One region of the Erwinia sp. E_sp_B01_1 genome, then DNA from elsewhere that is predicted to be linked to it. Evidence: predicted binding sites of a transcription regulator. Region 1 holds the regulator's gene; the other holds the start of a gene.
The links. Region 1 encodes PurR, which represses purine synthesis genes. Its sites were predicted from a motif close to CANGCAAACGTTTGCNTG; they were not measured.

Region 1 (7,758 bases):
TTGGTTGAGCGTTTCCGCATAAAAGCCCCCCTGAATGAGCAGCGTCCTGAGCTGTTCTACGGCGGTGGCGCTGAAGGCTATACCGACTATCCTACGCTTGCGGGTTAATTTACCCTGAGCGTTGAAACCAGGCTGCGCAGTGCGCGGCCTTTTCTGTTCTTGCTTTCAGCCGGGATTCTTAGCCCTCAGGGGCTGCCCTGCAGTAAAATCATCGCTATACTTAATTTTTTTACTCGTCATCGGATGATGACGCTTTTTACCAAGAGGATGTTATGCGCTTACTTCACACCATGCTTCGCGTTGGCGATCTGCAACGCTCCGTAGATTTTTACACCAAAGTTTTAGGCATGCGCCTGCTGCGTACCAGCGAAAACACCGAATATAAATACACTCTGGCCTTTGTTGGCTACACCGAAGAGAGCGAAGGTGCAGTGATTGAGCTGACCTACAACTGGGGTGTGGACAGCTACAATCTGGGCGATGCCTATGGCCATATCGCGCTGGGTGTTGATGATGTGGCAGCAACCTGTGACCGCATCCGCGCTGACGGTGGCAACGTCACCCGTGAAGCGGGTCCGGTTAAAGGCGGCACCACCATCATTGCCTTTGTTGAAGATCCGGATGGCTACAAAATTGAACTGATTGAGAACAAACACGCTGGCCACGGCCTGGGTGCTTAATTTTTTCAGGGGTGTCCGGTGGACACCTCCCTTCCCCTGCTGCATCTCGCGGTGAAATTTGCCATAATGCGCGCTGCATTTTTTCGCCAATGAGATCCTGATGTCTGAATCGAACGAACTGAACGCCCTCAGCAGCCGTTTTCGCGGTTTTTATCCGGTAGTGATTGATGTGGAAACCGCCGGGTTTGATGCGAAGACCAACGCATTACTGGAAATTGCCGCCGTCACCCTGAAAATGGATGAGAATGGCTGGCTGGAGAAGGATGAAACGCTCCATTTCCACGTAGAGCCGTTTGAAGGTTCCGTTCTGCAACCTGAAGCATTGGCCTTTAACGGCATAGACCCTGCCAATCCGCTGCGCGGCGCGGTAAGTGAATATGAAGCCCTGCATGCTATTTTCAAGATGGTACGCAAAGGCCTTAAAGATCATGGCTGCAACCGCGCGATTATGGTGGCCCATAATGCAACCTTCGATCTCAATTTCACCAACGCTGCCGCTGAGCGTGCGGGTTTGAAACGTAACCCTTTCCACCCCTTCGTCACCTTTGATACTGCTGCATTAAGCGGGCTGGTATTGGGTCAGACCGTGCTGGCTAAAGCCTGCGCCGCAGCGGGAATGGCTTTTGACAGTTCTCAGGCTCACTCTGCCCTGTACGATACGGTGCAAACCGCAGACCTGTTCTGCGAACTGGTTAACAGGTGGAAGCGTTTGGGTGGCTGGCCATTACCTTTGCCGGAAGATGCGGAAAACGAAGCGTAAAAAAAGGCGGAGATTTGCATCTCCGCCTTTTTTATTTTACTGCCGCTTATTCAGCAGCGTCAGAAGGGTATTTCTGAGCTGTCTCTTTGATCAGCTGCTGCAGTTCGCCCTGCTGATACATCTGAATGATGATGTCGCAACCACCGACCAGCTCACCATCAATCCATAACTGCGGGAAGGTTGGCCAGTTGGCGTATTTTGGCAGCTCAGCACGAATTTCCGGGTTCTGCAGAATATCTACATAGGCAAAACGCTCGCCGCAGGCAGAGAGTGCCTGAACGGCCTGGGCAGAAAAGCCACAGCTTGGCAGTTTTGGTGAACCTTTCATGTAGAGCAGAATCGGGTTTTCTGCTATCTGGCGCTCAATTTTCTCAATAGTACTCATAAATGGCTTCCTTAAACGGATACTTCGTGTCTATTTATTGTAGCGACTCTGTCCCTCTGATGAAAACGACATTTTCAGCAGGATGATGCGCCGGCGAACCTGAAAACCTGCCCACTGAACAATAAAGTAACATTTTGCTGCTGTTTTCGTCGGATTAATCATTAAGATAAGCCTTATGATTGCGCAGATAACCAGCTGATTCAGCTTATTTTTACAGGTTTTACTTGTTCTGTATCATTGAAACAAAAAAGACCTTACCTTTTGTTAATAAGTTAGATTAGAATTGCGAAATGTCCCTGCTGAAAAGCAGAATCCCCTGTTTCTGACGCGTTCCGGCCACCCGCCTGAGCACAAATGGTTAATGGTAACGATGCGTTTACTCATCACGCTTTTCATGCTGGCCTTTGCCCAGCTGTTTTTTAACATGGCGCACGCATCGCCACATGCGCCTGTTAATGCAAATCACCATAAAGCAGATGCCGCCACCCCTGCCCGCGAAGATGAGCGACGTAAACGCCGGACGGTAAAAACCAGCGCTACCAAAAAAGTTAAAGAGTCCACCAGCAAGAAACCCCGCGACGTTACCGCTAATAAGCCCCGGCTTAAAAAGAAAGCCCCTCAGCAGACAACTACCCTCACCGCCGGCAAATATAAAAAGAAAACTGCGCTGCACGATGAGAAAAAACGCTACGGGCGTCGTGGCAAAATAATTAAAAAATCTGAAGAGCTGACCGCAGGCTCGCTTTCTGCCCCGCTTAAATTGAGCAAAGCTCACCGTGCCCGCTACCAGAAAGCACGCGAAACGGCGATGACCAAGCTGATGGGCCAGTTGGGTAAACCTTATCAGTGGGGTGGGACTTCACCTAAAACCGGTTTTGATTGCAGTGGGCTGGTCTGGTATGCCTATAAAGATTTAGTGAAGTTTAAAATCCCGCGAACGGCGAACGAGATGTATCACCTGCGTGATGCCGCTAACATCAAACGGGATGAACTGGAAAAAGGCGATCTGGTCTTCTTCCGCATCAATGGCCGGGGCACGGCAGATCATGTTGGTGTCTATCTGGGCGGTGGGAAGTTTATCCAGTCTCCGCGTACGGGCAAAGATATTCAGGTCAGCGCGCTGGGCGAAGATTACTGGCAGCGTCACTACATTGGTGCCCGCCGGGTGATGACGCCAAAAACGATTCGTTAAGCGCTGAAAACAAGGGCCGGGCAATCGGCCCCTGAAGGTTTAATGCATAACGGCGGTAAAGCTGAAAGCAATAATGACCAGCAGTGCTCCCAGCGTGGTCATTAACGATAACTTCAGATCGGTGTCCATATGTGCTCCTGAATAACCCTACAATTAATGGTGTCATTGATTTTCCCATACTTGTCAGTAAAAATCTCGTTTTCTCTGCTCAGCCTTGTTAGAATCCTTTTTTTGTTGCGCAACGGCCCGCGCCTTGTGGCGTTCCGCGGTCGGCAGGCAATCCCCTTTCCTTTCTGACGTCTCCGTAAGCATCAAAAAAACGTCGTATGACGTCAGATTTTCATCCTTACCAGGCAAACGATTAACAACAGACTTATCATCAAGTTAAGATAAGCGCAGGAGTAGCTATTTCATGGCAACGATAAAAGATGTGGCCAGACAGGCAGGCGTGTCTACCACCACCGTATCGCATGTTATTAACAAGACGCGTTTCGTCGCAGAAGAGACACGTGAAGCAGTATGGGCCGCAATCAAGGCGCTTCACTATTCACCCAGCGCCGTGGCCCGCAGTCTCAAAGTGAATCACACTAAAACTATCGGGCTGCTGGCAACGTCCAGCGAAGCGCCCTATTTTGCTGAAATTATTGAAGCCATAGAGAATCGTTGTTTTGCCAAAGGCTATACGTTGATCCTGGGCAATGCGCATAACGAACTGCAAAAGCAGCAGGCCTATCTCTCCATGATGGCGCAGAAGCGTGTGGATGGCCTGCTGGTGATGTGTTCCGAATATCCTGAACCTCTGATCAGGATGCTGGAAGAGCATCGCAATATACCGATGGTCGTCATGGACTGGGGTGAATCCCGTGGCGACTTCACCGATACCGTTCTGGATAACGCTTTTCAGGGTGGCTATCTGGCCGGGCGTTACCTGATTGACCGCGGGCACCGTGATATTGGCGTGATCCCTGGCCAGTTGGAACGCAATACGGGCGGGGGTCGCCATGCTGGTTTTCTGAAGGCTTTGTCAGAAGCAGGCATAACTTTGCGCCCGGAGTGGCTGGTTCAGGGAGATTTTGAACCTGAGTCCGGTTATCAGGCCATGCAGAAAATTTTATCGCAGAAGCAGCGCCCCACGGCAGTATTTTGTGGTGGCGACGTCATGGCAATGGGCGCGATTTGTGCTGCAGATGAGCTGGGCTTACGCGTGCCCCAGGACATTTCCGTGATCGGTTATGACAATGTGCGCAACGCCCGCTATTTCACACCGGCATTGACCACCGTCCATCAGCCTAAAGAACGCCTGGGCGAAACGGCTTTTGATATGTTGCTGGACCGTATCACCAGCAAGCGCGAAGATCCGCAGACCATAGAGGTTCATCCATCATTGATTGAACGCCGTTCAGTAGCAGATGGCCCCTTCCTGGACTATCGACGCTAACCGACGCTGTCGCCTGCTGAATTATCCTCGCGCAGCCATTCACTGTTTAAGGTGTCGCTTTCACCCAGGTAGTCCAGCAGCCAGCTCAATGCGGGCGAGGCCTGTTGTTCAGACCAGCTTACGCAACAGGGACTGTCGGGAAACGCCGTCTCAAGCGTTAACTCATGCAGCGCGCCGCTTTGTAACAGGGGGCGTGCGAAATGACCCGGGACCATCCCCACGCAAAGCCCGGCCAGCAGGCAGTCGAAGCCGCTTTCCCATTCCGGCACCACCAGACGACGCTGATTATCCAGCGTCCAGGTGGTTCTTTTAGGTAAGGCACGGGAGGTGTCCTCAATCACCAGCGAGGGCCATTCCCGGATAGCTTCCTCACTGACCTCACCCGTTAATGCAGCCAGCGGGTGCCCGGCCCCCACCACGCAACGCCAGTTCAACGCGCCCATATTGCGAAAGGCAAAACGTCCACCCACCGGAATAGCCTGAGTGGCACCAATAGCGACATCCACACGGCCATCTGCCAGCGCATCCCAGACACCATTAAACACCTCCGCAGAAAGATGCAGCTCCATGTCCGGAAAATGGCGGTAAAAATCGACCACTAACTGCCGTGTGCGCCGGGGCTTAACTATGCGATCCACGGCGATATTTATCTGCCCCCGCCAGCCGTTGGCGACCTGCTGACACTGACGGCGGGTGGCGAGCATTTTTTTGATAACACTTCGCCCCTCCTGGATGAACACCGCGCCGGCTGCGGTTAATACCACATCCCGGTGACGGCGCTCAAACAGCGGAACGGCCAGCCACTCTTCCAGTTGCCGGACGGTATAACTGATGGCTGAAGGCACGCGATGCAGCTCAGCTGCTGCTGCGGTGAAACTGCCGCTACGCGCCACTGCATCAACCACTTCAAGAGAATGTTCTGACCACATAATCTGCCTGCAATATTTTTGAACGCAACCTGCAAATATTACCGTTTCACAACATAAAGGGCACGCGATTACACTCTGCGGCGTTTCATTCATCTGAATAAAAGAGCTACTCATGCCCGCTAAAGGATTCATTGTCTACCTCGCGCTGCTAAGCATTGCCGGTTTTCTCGCCACCGATATGTACCTGCCCGCTTTCGGCGCCATGCAGCAGGACCTGCAAACAGACGCAGGCGCAATCAGCGCCAGCCTCAGCCTGTTTCTCGCGGGCTTCGCCAGTGCCCAGTTGTTCTGGGGGCCGCTGTCAGATCGCATCGGTCGCAAGCCGGTTTTACTGATGGGGCTGAGCCTGTTTGCGGTGAGTTGTGCTGCTATGTGGTGGGTGGAATCTGCAACCCTATTGCTGGCGCTGCGTTTCATCCAGGCAGTGGGGATTTGTGCGGCGGCTGTAACCTGGCAGGCGCTGGTAGTGGATCGCTATCCTGCGACGCAGGCTAACCGTGTCTTTGCCTCTATTATGCCGCTGGTAGCGCTCTCTCCTGCTCTTGCGCCGCTGCTTGGCGCGTGGTTGTTGAATCACTTTAGCTGGCGGGTCATTTTTCTTACGCTGATGCTGGTGGCGGTGGTATTGCTGATTTCCACGCTCTTCATAGCCTCCTCCGGGAAGAAAAACCCTGCTGCACCGGTTTCAGCAACCGGTTTTTTCAGTCTGCTGAAATCCCCGGCTTTCACCGGCAACGTTTTGATTTACTCCGCCTGTTCGGCCAGCTTTTTCGCCTGGTTGACGGGGTCCCCTTTTATTTTGGGTGCGCTGGGTATGTCGCCGGGCGATATCGGTTTGAGCTATGTTCCTCAGACTCTGGCCTTTTTGATCGGAGGTTATGGCTGCCGCTCACTGCTTAAACGTACCGAAGGGCATTCACTGCTTCCCTGGCTGATTGCGGTTTACTCGCTGAGTATTCTGGCCTTCTTTATTGCTGCGCAGAGGGATACCCCTTCACTGTATGGATTGCTCATACCTTTCTGTGGAATTGCACTGGCGAACGGAGCGATTTATCCGGTAGTGGTATCGAATGCGTTACTGCCCTTTCCGGAGTCCAGTGGTAAGGCCGCAGCTCTGCAGAACACGTTACAGCTGGGGTTATGCTGCGTTGCCAGCATGATAGTCTCTGCTTTTATCTCCACGTCACTGCTGACCACCTCCCTGGTGATGGGATCCACTGTTGTTTTGGTGGGTATCGGCTATATTTTACAACGGGTGAAGTCTGAAAAGCTGGCGCTGGCGGGCAGTCATAACGGTCATTAAGGCGTCAAATCAATTGATTAGCATCCTAACAATAATCAATTGAATATTGCCTGACGTGAGCATATACTCCTTTCAGGCATCAAAAAAACAACAGGTTACAACCTTTTTTTATCCTGACAGGGTGGTCAGCATTTTCTTTGCGCAACGTTCGTTGCGCAACTCTGCAGGTATTCAAATCAATTCTCTGTAACGCCGGATTTCAGGCGCACGGGAAAGCCGTGCGTGTTCTCAAACCCTGTAGAAATTGTCTATTCTATTTCTCAGGTTTCAATCACACAGAGTGATGGGGAAGCTATGAGTTCATCGATTATAGAAGAAGCGAGCCTTGAAGAAAATCAGTGGTACCGAATCGTTCAGGAGATGTTGCGCAACGCTGATATTGAAATGAATGGCACGCGCCCCTGGGATATCAAGGTCACCAATCCGGCGTTTTTCAAACGCGTCATACAGGAAGGTTCGCTGGGGCTGGGTGAAAGCTATATGGATGGCTGGTGGGAGTGCGAGCGGCTGGATATCTTTTTCCAGCATGTTTTGCAGGCCAAACTTGACCAGCAGCTCCCTCACCATTTCAAAGATACGCTAAGAATTGCTGCAGCCCGGTTAACCAATCTGCAATCACGCAAGCGGGCGTGGATAGTGGGTAAAGAACATTACGATCTGGGTAATGACCTTTTCTCACTGATGCTGGATTCCCATATGCAGTATTCCTGCGGTTACTGGAAAGAAGCAGAAACCCTTGAGCAGGCGCAAACCGCTAAATTAAAAATGATCTGCGATAAGCTGCAATTAATGCCGGGTATGACTTTGCTGGATATCGGCTGCGGCTGGGGTGGGCTGGCTGAATTTGCCGCCCACCATTATGGGGTCAGCGTCGTTGGCGTGACTATTTCTGCTGAACAGCAAAAAATGGCCCAGCAGCGGTGTGAAGGCCTGGATGCCACTATTCTTCTGCAGGATTATCGCGACCTTAATCAACAGTTCGATCGCATTGTGTCGGTCGGAATGTTCGAGCACGTGGGTCCCAAGAATTACGCCACCTATTTTGACGTGGTAAACCGTAATCTGAAACCT
Region 2 (7,758 bases), 2.1 Mb from region 1:
CAGGGGCGCGACCAGCTGCTGGGTGCCCGTGCAGGTGAGCTGCTGGCGGAAGAACTGCGTGTCGCTCAGCAGGCGCTCAGTGAAATCACCGGAGAATTTACCTCTGACGATTTACTGGGCCGGATATTCTCCAGTTTCTGTATCGGTAAGTAGTAATGCTCAGGCTGTGACCGGTGAGCCGGTCATTGCCTGTAAAAACCGGCTCAGCTTTCCCGCGTGCGTTAAACAGCACACTGACCGAATCCGGTCCTGCTCTGTCTGTATAGTCCGATTCCGTCCTGCCCCATTCTCCTCATACTCTGATATGACTGTTCCTGATGGTCAACACCAACTGCTTTGATTTTAAAGAAGAATGAGACTCCTCCTCTCAAAAGTTCCATAAAATGCAGATTCATTAGTGAATCGTGCACAGAATATTCTTACAATAGCCTGAGTGATTTACCGACCATTTTCATGGAGTGACAGATGGCAAGTCATTTTGCACGCCAGACCCTTATCCACGGCACGCCTCAGATGCTGCGGATCCCCCAGAATATCATTGATGCTGCCAGCCTGATGTCCGGAAAGCGACGCCTGCGTTTTCTGGCCGCGCGCGCCCTGCTGGCTGAAATGATGCTGCGGGTTTATGGCATCTCACACCTCCCCGAAGTGATCGCTACCCCAAATGGTCGCCCCTGTTTTGCTGACAGCGATCTGCCTGATTTCAGCATCGCCTATGCGGATAACCTCGTTGGTGTGTTACTGGCAGAGGAAGGAGGCCGTGCCGGACTTGGGCTGGAGATTATCCGGGCGCACAGTCGTCAGACACAGGAGCTCTACCTGAGTGACCTTTCATCAGGTGAAAAAGCCTGGATCAATGCCCAGACCGATCCCAATGAAGCCGCCACCCAACTCTGGGCGATACGTAAAAGCCTGGTGAAACTGACGGGGCCAGAGCAGGGACATGGTGACTCGCTGCGACTTCATCCCGCCTCAGGAAGGTTACGTTCGCCAGGGTTCCCGGATATTCAGGCAATTTCTGACGTGGAACCGCTGTTAGTCTGGTCCTGTGCGCTGTCACCAGGCAATGAACAACTGCATCTGTGGGAGTGTGATGAGGAGGCCAACTGGACCAGGCTGAAGGAGATAGCGGTCAATACCGCCAACGTAGGCCAGCGTATGCTCCGCCTGACCTGCATGCCGCCGGAAAAAGCCCTGCAGAATTGAAACGCAGATAAATGCGGAACAGCAGGCCAGCGGGACTGGCCTGCTCAGATAACTTAATGTGCGTCGATAAAGGCAATTTTCAGTACAAACAGCAGCGCCACAATCACCACGCAAGGGCTGATTTCACGCCAGCGGCCGGTGCCCAGCTTCATCACACAGTAAGAAATGAAGCCGAGTGCAATTCCTTCAGTGATGGAGAAGCTGAACGGCATCATCGCAGCGGTGACAAACGCAGGCACCGCCTCAGTCAGATCGTCCCACTTCACACGCGCCAGGCTTGAAGTCATCAGCACGCCAACGTAAATCAGCGCGCCAGCCGCGGCATAGGCCGGAACCATGCCAGCCAGCGGCGAGAGGAACATCACCAGCAGGAACAGGATCCCAGTAACAACGGCCATCAGACCGGTACGGCCACCGATAGCCACGCCTGAAGAACTCTCGATATAGGCGGTAACGGAAGAGGTCCCGATGTAGGCACCGGCTACGGAGCTGATGCTGTCCACATAGAGCGCCTGCTTCATGCGCGGGAAAGTGCCTTTCTCATCGGTCAGACCGGCTTTGTCTGTGACGCCAATCAGGGTGCCAGAGGAGTCAAACAGGTTCACCAGCATAAAGGAGAAAATGATGCCGGCCATGCCAACGTTCAACGATCCTGCCAGGTCAACCTGACCCAGTACAGAAGTAATGCCGGTAGGTGCAGAGAAGACGCCGCCATATTTCACATCCCCAATGGCCAGACCAATCAGCGTGGTCACCACGATAGAAACCAGCACGGCGATATGGATATTACGGGAAGCCAGAATCGCAATGATAAAGAAGCCCAGCGCCCCCAGCAGCACGCTGTGCGAGGTCAAATCCCCTACTGCCACCAGCGTATCTTTGTTTGGCACTACAATGCCGGCGTTTTTCAGGCCGATCATCGCAATAAACAGACCGATACCGGCGGTGATCCCCACGCGCAGGCTGACCGGGATATTGGCAATCATCCAGTAGCGGACGCGGAAAATAGTCAGCAGCAGCAGACCCACAGCGCCCCAGAAGATGGCACCCATGCCCACCTGCCAGGAGATGCCCATGGCACCCACCACCACGAAAGCAAAGAAAGCGTTCAGACCCATTGCCGGAGCCAGCGCCACCGGAAGGTTAGCCAGCAGCCCCATCAGAATACTGCCGAAAGCAGCAATCAGGCAGGTCGTCACAAACACCGCCTGGGTGTTCATGCCAGCCACACCGAGAATTTGTGGGTTCACAAAAACGATGTAGACCATCGTCAGAAAAGTGGTGAAACCCGCAATCACTTCGGTACGTGCTGTCGTACCGTGTTCCTGCAGTTTAAAAATCCGCTGTAACAGGCCAGGGTTATTCATTGTGTGATTCCAAAACGGAGAAAAGTTATCGACGGCTATCCTAACCTAAAAATGCCCTTTTGGTAGCAGACCAGCGGCTTTTTTCGCAACCGGTTGCGCTGTTTTTTCCGGACGTTCGCTGCCACTAACTGGAATTGACATTTCCGGGTCGCAATTCTGGCTCAGTGCCGTAAAGTGAAAGGCAGTGAAAACAGAGAATGGAGACCCCGATGACTGTTGGCTGTGTATTTTTTGACTGTGATGGAACACTGGTGGACAGCGAATTGCTGTGTACTCAGGCTTATGTAAACACTTTCGCGCAGTTTGGCGGCGATCTTTCGCTAAAGGAGATGTTTGAAAAGTATAAGGGCGTCAAGCTTTACGACATCATTGCCGAAGTCTGTGAAGAGCATCATCTCAGCGTCACTAAAGAGGAGTTTGAGCCCGCTTACCGTAAAGAGGTTGCGCGCCTGTTTGATCTGGAACTCAAACCCATTGCCGGGGCTAAAGCCTTGCTGGAGAAAATCACCGTACCGATGTGCGTGGTTTCCAACGGTACCGTACCTAAAATGCAGCATTCGCTGGGCCTGACTGACATGCTTCCCTTCTTCCCAGAGCGCCTCTACAGCGGTTACGACATTGCCAGCTGGAAACCCGATCCTGACCTGATGCATCACGCTGCGAAAGAAATGGGCATCCCCATTGAGCACTGCATTCTGGTAGATGATTCCGAGGCGGGAGCGAAAGCGGGGATTGCGGCAGGTATTCCGGTGTTTTACTTCTGCGCGGATGCCCATAACAAACCGCTGGATCATCCGCTGGTGACAACCTTCACCGAAATGGCTCAACTGCCGGAACTGTGGCGCGCGCGCGGCTGGGAAATTACTGGTTAAAGCGCGAGGGCTATAAGTCGATCGTAAAGCGTCTTAGGCCATCATCAGCGCCTGCTTTAAAGGCAAACAGACAACATCCATTATTAAAGCGAGAGGACTACAGGCCGATCGTAAAGCGTCCCACGCCATCATCAGCGCCTGCTTTATAGCCAAACAGGCAATATCCATTACCAAAGCAAGAGGACTACAGGCCGATCGTAAAGCGTCTCACGCCATCATCAGCGCCTGCTTTATAGCCAAACAGACAATATCCATTACCAAAGCAAGAAGACTACAGGCCGATCGTAAAGCGTCTTAGGCTATCATCAGCGCCTGCTTTAAAGGCAAACAGACAACATCCATTATTAAAGCGAGAGGACTACAGGCCGATCGTAAAGCGTCCCACGCCATGGACGGCGTGGGCCGAGCTGTCATGGATGACGCTTTTTGCGTCTTTACGAGCGGCCTGTAGTCCTCACCGCCAGTCACCGCGCACTCAGGCGACGCCCTTAAGTCCTTAAGTCCTTAAGCCCTTTAGCCCTTAACGCCGTAATCCTTATCCAATCGCGCCCAGCGCATCTTCCTTGCCCTGCTTTTTCGGCAGCAGGAACAGCGTCGCGGCAATATCCAGCAGATAAATCAGCGCCAGAAGCGTAATGGCGGCCGTGAACGACAGGTTAATCACCAGCACACCAATCACCAGTGGACCAAACCCGCCAACGCCTCTGCCCAGATTGAACAACACATTCTGCGCTGTTGCCCGCACCTGCGCCGGGTAGGTATCGGAAATCAGCGCACCGTAGCCGCCAATCATGCCGTTCACAAACATCCCCATCACCGCACCGGTAAACAGCATCACGGTGGGATCGCGCAACTGCGCGTAAACGATAACCATCACTACTGCACCAAACTGATACAGAAGGAAAATTTTCCAGCGGGCAAACCGGTCGGCAAGTATGCCAAACAGCCAGATACCGAATGTCATCCCGATCACCGTAACCGCAGTCCACAGCCCGGATTTGGTCAGAGAAAACCCGAAATTACTGGAGAGGTAGCTGGGCATCCAGATCATCAGCCCGTAATAACCAAAGTTCTGCACCGAGCAGAGAATAAAAATTCCCAAACTCGCTTTGGCCGTGGCCTTATCTTTCACCAACAACCTGAGCCGCGCAGCAAACGACAACCCCTGATTCACATCCACATGACGGGTAAAACCTTCCGGCTCTCCCATCCCCCGGCGGATAACAAAGGAAGCCAGCGCAGGCAGCAGCCCCACCAGAAACATGCCACGCCAGCCGATATGACCCAGCAGGAAAGGCGTGATAAATGCTGCCAGCAGCACACCCAGCTGCCAGCCCATTCCAACCCAGGCCGAAGCGCGGTTACGCTTGTTGGCAGGCCAGGCTTCAGCAATCAGCGCCATCCCGATGCCAAACTCACCGCCTAACCCTACCCCGGCCAGTGTGCGGTACACCAGCAAATCCCAGTATCCCTGCGCGACGGCACACAGCCCGGTGAACACGGAAAACATCAGGATGGTGATAGTCAGAACCCGGATGCGTCCAAACCGGTCACTGAGGTGGCCGAAAATAATGCCGCCCATCACTGCTCCAATCAGCGTCCAGGTCACCAGCGATCCGGCCTGCGAAGGATTCAGCGCCAGCGAAACGCTGATCGCCGGCAGCATAAAGCCGAGAATAAGAAGATCGAAGCCGTCCATTGCATAACCGCTGACGGCCGCCAGCATCGCTTTGCCTGGCGTGGCGCCTTTCTTCGGCGTCTGAGTGGTCATAAGAAATCCCTGCCTGAATAAAAAAAGTGCGGCAAGTATATGTTTCAGAGCATTAACACACCAAAGGAAATTGTGATGACGGGAAGTCTGGCGGACAGGCGAAAGCAAGAGGCAAGGCAATAAAGCCGGGCGAACCCGGCAGGGGGAGGAAAATCAGGCAGGGCCGTTATGATTGCCATCGTCGCCGGTCAACAGCTTATCAAGCTGATCGCCGCCAACATGACGGAAATCCTGACCTTTGACGAAATAGAAGATGATTTCGCAGATGTTCTGGCAACGATCGCCAATACGCTCAATGGCGCGGGCGCAGAACAGGGCGGTCAGCACGCTTGGGATAGTCCTCGGGTCTTCCATCATATAGGTCATCAACTGACGCACGATGCCCTCATACTCCTGGTCAACTTTTTTATCTTCCCGGTAAATCTCAATGGCCGCCGTCAAATCCATGCGGGCAAAGGCATCCAGCACGTCGTGCAGCATCTGAATGGTATGGTGGCCCAGTGACTCCAGGCTCACCAGCAATGGCTGATGCTGCTGACTGAATTTTTCCAGTGCGGTGCGGCTGATCTTCTCGGCCACATCCCCAATACGCTCCAGCTCGGAGATCGTTTTAATGATCGCCATCACCAGACGCAGATCGCTGGCCGTTGGCTGACGTTTGGCGATGATGCGCACACAGGCTTCATCAATCGACACTTCCATCATGTTGACCTTCTGGTCACCGTCAATCACCCGCTTAGCCAGCTCACCATCCTGGTTATGCATCGCGGTAATGGCATCAGTCAGTTGCTGCTCCACCATCCCACCCATAGTCAACACCTGGGTACGGATATGCTCCAGCTCGGCGTTGAACTGCCCGGAGATATGTTTATTCAGATTCAGGTTATCCATCGTATTCTCCAGTCAACTCAACCGTAGCGGCCGGTAATGTAATCTTCAGTTTGTTTCTGATGCGGCTTGGTGAACAGCGTGTCAGTATCGCTGAATTCAATCAGTTCGCCCAGATACATAAAGGCCGTATGATCGGAACAGCGCGCAGCCTGCTGCATATTGTGCGTAACGATCACCACGGTGTAATCCTGCTTAAGTTCGGTGATCAGCTCTTCGATACGGCCGGTAGAGATCGGATCCAGCGCTGAGCAGGGCTCATCCAGCAGCAACACTTCCGGCTTGATGGCGATGCCACGAGCGATACACAGACGCTGCTGCTGGCCGCCAGAGAGGCTGTAGCCGCTCTGATGAAGCTTGTCTTTGGTTTCGGTCCACAATGCGGCTTTGGTCAGCGCCCACTGCACGCGCTCATCCATATCGGCGCGGGAAAGCTTTTCAAACAGGCGCACGCCAAAGGCGATGTTGTCATAAATGGACATCGGGAACGGCGTGGGTTTCTGGAAAACCATCCCCACACGGGCACGTAACAGCGCAATGTCCTGGCTGGCGGTCAGGATATTTTCGCCGTCCAGCACGATTTCACCTTCCGCGCGCTGCTCGGGATAGAGAGAAAACATCTTGTTAAAGGTACGCAGCAGGGTGGACTTGCCACAGCCTGACGGGCCGATAAACGCGGTCACCTGGTTTTTGGCGATATCCAGATTGATGTTCTTCAGCGCATGAAATTTCCCGTAGTAGAAGTTCAAATCACGAACCTGAATCATCTTACTTGAGGTGTTGTCAGCCATTCTCTTTCTCACTTATTCGCGCCGCCACAGCCGCGCGTAAATTAATGTTTGCCTTTGGCGAAGATCACGCGCGCCAGGATATTCAGCAACAGCACGCAGACAGTAATCAGCAGCACGCCCGCCCAGGCCAGGCTTTGCCATTCGGCAAACGGGCTCATGGCGAATTTAAAGATGGTCACCGGCAGGTTAGCCAGCGGCTGCATCATGTCGGTGCTCCAGAACTGGTTAGAGAGCGACGTAAACAGCAGCGGGGCAGTTTCCCCGGCAATTCGGGCAATCGCCAGCAGCACACCGGTCAGGATGCCGGAGACGGAGGCTTTCAGCGTGATGGCGGAAATCATCTTCCACTTCGGCGTGCCCAGGGCATAGGCCGCTTCACGCAGGCTGTCCGGCACCAGCTTCAGCATATTCTCTGTGGTACGGATAACGATTGGGATTTGCAGCAGGGCCAGTGCCACCACGCCCGCCCAGCCTGAGAAGTGCTGCATCTGTGCCACCACGATGGTGTAGACAAACAGCCCAACCACAATAGAGGGAGCCGACAGCAGGATATCGTTGATAAAACGAATCACCTCGGCCAGCCAGGATTTACGGCCATACTCGGCCAGGTAAATGCCCGCCATGATCCCCAGCGGCGTACCGAAAACGGTAGACCAGAGGATCAGTAAGCCACTCCCGGCGATGGCGTTAGCCAGCCCGCCACCCGCGGTGTTAGGCGGCGGCGTATTTTCGGTAAACAGCGCCAGCGTCATCCCATCCACACCGCGAGTCACGGTGGCAAACAGGATCCACACCAGCCAGAACAGGCCAAAGGCCATGGTCAACATTGAGAGCGTCAGGGCGATGCGGTTTTTCAACCGACG

Region 2: VRC33_RS22230 (NCS2 family permease) is a predicted target of PurR. The motif match lies at 2,656-2,673, and genes of this name have one in related genera.

The regions. Positions count from the first base shown of each region.
Region 1 is NZ_CP142208.1:2,046,475-2,054,232, reverse strand. It holds gene VRC33_RS09915 (alkene reductase) at 1-108, shown strand, start outside; gene gloA (lactoylglutathione lyase) at 273-680, shown strand; gene rnt (ribonuclease T) at 781-1,440, shown strand; gene VRC33_RS09900 (Grx4 family monothiol glutaredoxin) at 1,487-1,825, opposite strand; gene VRC33_RS09895 (C40 family peptidase) at 2,196-3,017, shown strand; gene VRC33_RS09890 (YnhF family membrane protein) at 3,057-3,146, opposite strand; gene purR (HTH-type transcriptional repressor PurR) at 3,430-4,455, shown strand; gene punR (DNA-binding transcriptional activator PunR) at 4,452-5,384, opposite strand; gene punC (purine nucleoside transporter PunC) at 5,497-6,687, shown strand; gene cfa (cyclopropane fatty acyl phospholipid synthase) at 6,982-7,758, shown strand, end outside.
Region 2 is NZ_CP142208.1:4,791,135-4,798,892, reverse strand. It holds partial or broken gene mnmE (tRNA uridine-5-carboxymethylaminomethyl(34) synthesis GTPase MnmE) at 1-153, shown strand, start outside; gene VRC33_RS22235 (phosphopantetheinyl transferase) at 466-1,206, shown strand; gene VRC33_RS22230 (NCS2 family permease) at 1,260-2,573, opposite strand; gene yieH (6-phosphogluconate phosphatase) at 2,783-3,445, shown strand; gene VRC33_RS22220 (MFS transporter) at 3,981-5,216, opposite strand; gene phoU (phosphate signaling complex protein PhoU) at 5,370-6,107, opposite strand; gene pstB (phosphate ABC transporter ATP-binding protein PstB) at 6,125-6,895, opposite strand; gene pstA (phosphate ABC transporter permease PstA) at 6,937-7,758, opposite strand, start outside.